2 linked regions of the Bradyrhizobium sp. WD16 genome follow. The protein of the gene in region 1 binds, or shares a complex with, the protein of each later gene. Links are inferred from orthologs where the notes say so. Each region holds a gene or a part of one and is shown in the gene's direction. Other genes may lie near its edges. The genes, in order: eno and DB459_RS22965.

Region 1 (3,278 bases):
GCTGGCGCGGGCCGCGGTGGCGGTCGGGGTGGCGGGGGTCTTCATCGAGACCCATCCGGACCCCGATCACGCCCCGTCCGACGGGCCGAACATGGTGCCGCTCAAGGAGTTCGAGGCCCTGGTGGCGCGGCTCCAGGCCTTCGACCGGCTGTCGAAGAATCTCGGCTAGGCGCCGCCGCTCAGCCGCGGCCGCGATAGGCCGCGACGCCCTGGTCGGGCAGCCACAGGTTCTTGGGCGCGCGGCCGGTCTGCCAGAACACGTCGATGGGAATGCCGCCGCGCGGATACCAGTAGCCGCCGATGCGCAGGAAGCGCGGCTCGAGTTCGCGGACGAGGCGCTTGCCGATCGAGACGGTGCAGTCCTCGTGGAAGGCGCCATGGTTGCGGAAGCTCGCCAGATAGAGCTTGAGCGACTTCGATTCCACCAGCCAGTCGCCGGCGACGTAATCGATCACCAGGTGAGCGAAATCCGGCTGGCCGGTGATCGGGCACAGGGCGGTGAATTCCGGCGCGGTGAAGCGGATCAGGTAATCGTCGCCCCGGTGGGGGTTGGGAACGCGGTCGAGCGTCGCCGTCTCCGGCGAGGCGGGCAGCGGCACGGGCTGGCCGAGCTGCAGGGCGGGGGCTTTTGATTTCGGTCGTCTGGCCATGGGGGTCTCCATCATCCCTGATAGCCAATCCCGCCGCTGCGGTCATCGCCGCCGGGGCATTTTTTGCATGGTAACGAGCCGGTGGTCAGGCGGCATGGGCGGCCTTTTCCGGCCGGCGGTGTTCCTGTAGAAGCGGCCGCAATCCGCCCAAAGCAGAGAAGGAAGCCCCCATGACCGCCATCGTCGACATCATCGGCCGCGAAATCCTCGACAGCCGTGGCAATCCCACCGTGGAAGTCGATGTTGTGCTGGAGGACGGCTCGCGCGGCCGTGCCGCGGTGCCGTCGGGAGCATCCACCGGCGCCCATGAGGCGGTGGAACTGCGCGACGGCGACAAGGCGCGCTATTCCGGCAAGGGGGTCCGCAAGGCCGTGGACGCCGTCAACGGCGAGATCTTCGAGGCCATCGGCGGCATGGATGCCGAGCGCCAGGTGCAGATCGACGAGGCCCTGATCGCCCTCGACGGCACGCCCAACAAGAGCCGCCTCGGCGCCAATGCCATTCTCGGCGTGTCGCTTGCGGTCGCCAAGGCCGCGGCTGAGGCCGCCGACCTGCCGCTGTATCGTTACGTCGGCGGCACCTCGGCGCGCACCTTGCCGGTGCCGATGATGAACATCATCAACGGCGGCGTGCATGCCGACAACCCGATCGATTTCCAGGAATTCATGATCATGCCGGTGGGCGCGGCGAATTTCGCCGACGCGCTGCGCTGCGGGGCGGAGATCTTCCACACCCTCAAGGCCGAGCTGAAAAAGGCCGGACACAACACCAATGTCGGCGACGAGGGCGGTTTCGCCCCGAACCTGCCGTCAGCCGACGCGGCGCTGGAATTCGTCATGGGGGCGATCGCCAAGGCCGGCTACAAGGCGGGCGGCGACGTCATGCTGGCGCTCGATTGCGCTTCCACCGAATTCTTCAAGGACGGCAAATACGTCTATGGCGGCGAGAACAAGACCCGCAACCGTTCCGAGCAGGCGAAGTATCTCGCCGACCTCGTTGCCCGCTATCCGATCGTCTCGATCGAGGACGGCATGGCGGAAGACGACATGGAAGGCTGGAAGGAACTGACCGACCTGATCGGCAGCAAGTGCCAGCTGGTCGGCGACGACCTGTTCGTCACCAATGTCACGCGGCTGGCGGACGGTATCAAGAACGGCCGCGCCAACTCGATCCTCGTCAAGGTCAACCAGATCGGCTCGCTGACCGAGACCCTGGCCGCGGTGGAGATGGCCTTCAAGGCCGGTTACACCGCCGTGATGTCGCACCGCTCCGGCGAGACCGAGGATGCCACCATCGCCGATCTCGCGGTCGCCACCAATTGCGGGCAGATCAAGACCGGTTCGCTGGCGCGCTCCGACCGCACCGCCAAGTACAACCAGCTCCTGCGCATCGAGCAGGATCTGGGGGCCCAGGCCCGCTATCCCGGGCTTTCCGCGGTCAAGAGCGCCGGGGCGCGCGGCGCCTGAACGGTGGGTTCCATCGCGGGTTCCTTGCTGCGGGCGAAAGGTTGTGCTGCTATGAAGCCTCGCCCGCCGGCAGCAGCGCCCAGCTCGTGGTGATTCACCCTTGAGCTGTTGGACTGTCCCGGCGTGGTGCGACAGGTCTTTGCACTGCACACGCTTTCAGTGGCCGCGCCGAGCGGCCATGCTGACGGGGAGCCACCGGTGGACCAGACCACGTACCCCTCTATCGGGGATCGCGCTGCCGCGACCGCCGCGCTGATCGCGCACGTCGTCAATTCCGTCGATCAGGCGAGGGCGGTGGCGGCGCCGTTCTTCCATCTCGAGTTCGACCGCGTCTTTCCCGACGCGGTCTATGATACGATGCTGCTGGCGATGCCGGAGTCGTCCGATTACCGGCCGATGCACGGCCGCAGCCGTAGCAACGATCTCGCCGACGGCACCCATACCCGCGTCAAGATCGATCTGTTTCCGGAATACATCCGCCACCTGCCGGCGCCCAAGCTCGCGGTCTGGCGCATGGTCGGCGATGCCTTGTGTTCGGAGCCGCTCAAGAACGCCTTCCGGCGCAAGCTCGAGCCCGGGCTGCGCAAGCGCTTCGGCGAGGACTTCGCCGCCGTCGGGATGTATCCGATCCCGATCCTGACCCGCGACATCCCCGGCTATCGCATCGCGCCGCATACCGACACCCACTGGAAGGGCATTACCGTCCAGTTCTATCTGCCGGCGGACGACGCCAACACCGACATCGGCACCATCATGCACGAGGTCCGGCCCGACGGCTCGAAACCGAAGGCCGCGAAGATGCGGTTCGGCCGCAATTCGGGGTATGCCTTCGCGGTGGGGGACGACACCTGGCATTCCGCCGACCCGGTGCACGATCGTGTCAGGACCCGCGACAGCATCCTCCTGACCTATTTCGTCGATGCCGGGCCGCTGCGGGTCCTTCGTAACCGCGGCAAGCGTCTCGGTAATTTCGTCCTCAACGAAATCCGCCGCCGGATTTGATGTGCTTTTAAGCCGGCATTAACCGCGCCCTCGCATCGTGGGGCATGGTCTCCCGCACGCGATTCAAAGCCATTCTGACCGGCCTGGCGCTCTACGCCATGGCCGCGGCGCTGATCGCCTATTTCGGCGTCAATGCCTATACGGGCAAGTATGGCCTGAC
Region 2 (3,892 bases), 480 kb from region 1 along the record:
GCGCGACCGCCGCGGGCTCGGTTCAAGCCCGAGCGGCCGCCCGGCCCGGATGGACACCTCAATGGTCGACATCCTCCAGGGTTCCGGGGTCGCACCTCTCAACCGGAGCCGCTTCAGCCGGTCACGATGCCGCGAGGCATGGTTGCGAAGGCCGGTTGTGTGGCCGGCGAGCGCCTCCTGCGCTGCACCGATCCGCCAGCGACGAATAAAGGCGGCTGTCCTGCCGCACCGCATAGAACGGGCCGACGCTTGATGCGCCAGACTCAATTGCCAATCTCAGCCGCCGCGAAGTCGCCGACGCGCGCCATCATGGCGCATCGGCTGTTCGCCCGACCTGAGCGGGCAAAGCGCATCGAGAGCTCCTTCGGCCTTCCCCTCACCCCCGAATCAGGTGGACCGTCACCCAACCCCGCCGCGCGCCTTGCGCCGGCCGACAGACGGGCGTTCCGCCGCCGAGAGTTTTCCAATGCCAAACAAGATGTTGATCGATGCCACCCATCCGGAAGAAACCCGGGTCGTGGTGGTCCGCGGCAATCGCGTTGAAGAGTTTGATTTCGAGTCAGCCCAGCGCAAGCAGCTCCGCGGTAATATCTACCTCGCTAAAGTCACCAGGGTCGAACCCTCGCTGCAGGCCGCCTTCGTCGAATACGGCGGCAACCGGCACGGCTTCCTGGCCTTCAGCGAAATCCATCCCGATTACTATCAGATCCCGGTTGCCGACCGGCAGGCGCTGATCGAGGCCGAGGAGCGCGCCCACCGCGAGGCTGAGGAAGAATCCGAGCACCGCGATCGTCGCCGTCGGTCGCGCCATCGCGGCGCGCGCCGCCGCGGCCATGGCGAACGGGTGCGCAGCGAAATCGTCGAAGGTGGCGCCGAGGCGCCGGCCGCCGCATTCGAGGGCGAGGCCCAGGCCGTCGCCGAGGCAAGCCATGGCGAAGCGCCCTATGGCGAGGCTGGACACGCCGAAGCGCAGCACAATGATGCAGAACTTGGCGAAGCGCGTCGTGCCGATGCCCGCCATGACGACGACGGCCGCGAGCTGATCCACGACGATCACGCTCACGATGACGACGTGCCGCCGGTGGTCGCCCGCGGTTTCGACCGGCCTGACGTCGTCGCCGCGAGCGGGGAAGCCGCCGACGAGTATCACGACGACGAAACCCACGGCGGCGAGTTCGGGGCAGCCGACGATCGCGATGGCGGCCACACCGAGGACGATCACGGGCACCCTGACGACCATGAGCACCATGGTGAGCCTCATGCCGTCGAATTCGCTGCCGACACCGGCGAAGCGGTCGAGGCCGGGGCCGACGACGACGAGGATGACGACGAGGACGACGAAGAGGAGACCGAAGACGAAGCGGTCGAATCCGTCGGCGGCGACGACGCCCTCGAGGAGGTTCCCGAGCGTGCCTTCCGGCCTCGCCGCCAGTACAAGATCCAGGAAGTCATCAAGCGCCGCCAGGTGATGCTGGTGCAGGTCGTCAAGGAAGAGCGCGGCAACAAGGGCGCGGCGCTGACCACCTACCTGTCGCTCGCCGGCCGTTACGCGGTGCTGATGCCCAACACCGCCCGCGGCGGCGGCATCAGCCGCAAGATCACCTCGGCCCAGGACCGCACCCGTCTCAAGGAGGTCGTGCAGGATCTCGACGTGCCCGAGGGCATGGGCATCATCCTGCGCACCGCCGGCGCCTCGCGCACCAAGCAGGAGATCAAGCGCGACTTCGAATACCTGATCCGGATGTGGGAGACGGTGCGCGACCTCACGCTGCAGTCGCAGGCGCCCACCCTGGTCTACGAGGAAGGCTCGCTGATCAAGCGCTCGTTGCGCGACCTCTACAACAAGGAGATCGACGAGATCCTGGTCGCCGGCGAGGACGGCTACCACGAAGCCCGCGATTTCATGAAAATGCTGATGCCGACGCATACCCGCGCGGTGAAGCTCTATCGCGACCAGCAGCCGCTGTTCTCGCGCATGGGCGTCGAGAGCCAGCTCGACGCGATGTTCTCGCCGACGGTGCAGCTGCGCTCGGGCGGCTATATCGTCATCAACCAGACCGAGGCGCTGGTCTCGATCGACGTCAACTCTGGACGCTCGACCCGCGAGCATCACATCGAGGACACGGCGCTCAAGACCAATCTCGAGGCGGCGGAAGAAGTCGCGCGGCAACTACGGCTGCGCGACCTCGCCGGGCTGATCGTCATCGATTTCATCGACATGGACGAGAAGCGCAACAACCGCTCGGTCGAGCGCAAGCTCAGCGAGTGCCTGCGCCATGACCGCGCCCGCATCCAGGTCGGCCGGATCTCGCATTTCGGCCTGCTGGAGATGTCGCGCCAACGCATCCGCGCCAGCGTGCTCGAGAGCTCGACCGAGCCCTGCCCGCATTGCGGCGGAACCGGTCACGTCCGCTCGGTCGCCTCGGTGGCGCTGCAGCTGCTGCGCGGCCTCGAAGAAGTGCTGATGAAGGGCGCGACCCACAATCTCGTCGTGCGGACCCGCACCGAGGTCGCGCTCTACGTCCTCAACCACAAGCGCGGTCATCTGCGCGATCTCGAGAACAGCTTCAAGGTCACGCTGTCGATCCTCGCCGACCCGACCGTCAACGGCCAGCAGTCCTATGTGATTGACCGTGGCGAACAGGTCCACACGCTGGAAGCGGCCAAGGCGCTGCTCGCCGCCCAGGCGGCAGCGGCGCCGCCTGCGCTGATCGAGCCGCCCGATGAAGACGAGTTCGGCGACTTCGAGGGCGAACTCGAGAGCGAGGACACCGAGGAAGCCGCCGAGGGCGCTCCCGCCGAGGAATCGGGCGAGGCTGGCGAAGGCGGCCGTCGCCGCCGGCGGCGGCGACGGCGTCGCGGTCGTAGCGGGGAAGCCCGCGAGGGCGCTCCCGGTTCCGAGGAGCAGCTCGAAAGCCCGGCGATCGTCCCGTCCGACGATGCCGAGCCGAGCGAGACCTCCGAGGTCGATGAAGGCGAAGGCGCCGAAGACGAGTCCGAGGAGCGTGAAGGTCAGGAGCAGGTCGAAGCTGGTGGTGAGCGCCGTCCGCGCCGCCGTGGACGCCGCGGTGGCCGGCGCCGCCGGGGCGGTCAAGACGGTGCCGAAGGGCAAGAGCATGAGGGCTCGGCGGCAGCCATTTCCGACGAGCTCCACGTCTCGCCGCCGGACGTCGCAGAGGCCGTCGCCGATCTGAACGGCGCCGCGCCGGTTGAAGCGCCGCAGGCGCCCGCCGCGCCGGAAACCGACAGCGGTGACGGCGACACCACCAAGCCCCGCCGCGGCTCGACGATTCGTGAGAAGGTGAGCTTCTTCACGGCCGAGCCGCAGGGCGACGCCGCGCTGCCGCCCGCCGAAGCCCCGGCCCCCGCGGCCGAAGCCGCTCCGTCGCCGGAGAGCGCCCCGGCTCAGCACATCGCTCCCGCGCCACAGGCGCCGGCGCCGCAGCCGGCCGAATCTGCCGCGCCGCGCAAGGCCGGCTGGTGGTCGCGTCGCTTCGGCGGCGGCAACTGAAGACGACGAGGTCGGCGGGGGAGCCCTCGCGCCGGACGGATCGAGTTGCGAGCCCTTGAAAAAAAAACGCCCGGCCGATCGGCCGGGCGTTTTCGTCTGGGGTCGACGTGCCGGCGGCTCAGCCGGTGGTGATCGCCGTCTCGACGTCGGACGGATCGACGGTCCGGTTGAGCGCGGCATTGAGCTTGTCGCGATCGAGCTCGCCCTCCCACCACGAGACGAACACCGCGGCAACGCCGTTGCCGGTGATGTTGGTCAGCGCGCGGCATTCGCTCATGAACTTGTCGATCGAGAACACGATCGCCATGCCGGGCACCAGTGCCGGATTGACCACGCTCAGCGTCGCCGCAAGCGTGATGAAGCCTGCGCCGGTGACGCCGC

The links.
Region 2: the proteins of eno (region 1) and DB459_RS22965 are in contact, whole or in part, in a solved structure (PDB 2FYM), measured with the Escherichia coli proteins. The link is inferred for Bradyrhizobium sp. WD16 from one-to-one orthologs.

What each region holds. Positions count from the first base shown.
Region 1 is NZ_CP028908.1:4,497,808-4,501,085, forward strand. Bases 1-2,968 are described here. They hold eno (phosphopyruvate hydratase), read left to right. Parts: upstream 1-820; coding sequence 821-2,116; downstream 2,117-2,968. Other genes in these bases: kdsA (3-deoxy-8-phosphooctulonate synthase), read left to right, coding at 1-169; queF (preQ(1) synthase), read right to left, coding at 180-665; DB459_RS20915 (hypothetical protein), read left to right, coding at 2,315-2,968. In the rest of the region: more of DB459_RS20915, read left to right, coding at 2,969-3,118; DB459_RS20920 (septum formation initiator family protein), read left to right, coding at 3,163-3,278. UniProt on the Escherichia coli protein: Catalyzes the reversible conversion of 2-phosphoglycerate (2-PG) into phosphoenolpyruvate (PEP). It is essential for the degradation of carbohydrates via glycolysis.
Region 2 is NZ_CP028908.1:4,981,699-4,985,590, forward strand. Bases 130-3,711 are described here. They hold DB459_RS22965 (Rne/Rng family ribonuclease), read left to right. Parts: upstream 130-466; coding sequence 467-3,511; downstream 3,512-3,711. Other genes in these bases: dctA (C4-dicarboxylate transporter DctA), read right to left, coding at 3,630-3,711. Outside these bases: more of dctA, read right to left, coding at 3,712-3,892. UniProt on the Escherichia coli protein: Endoribonuclease that plays a central role in RNA processing and decay. Required for the maturation of 5S and 16S rRNAs and the majority of tRNAs. Also involved in the degradation of most mRNAs.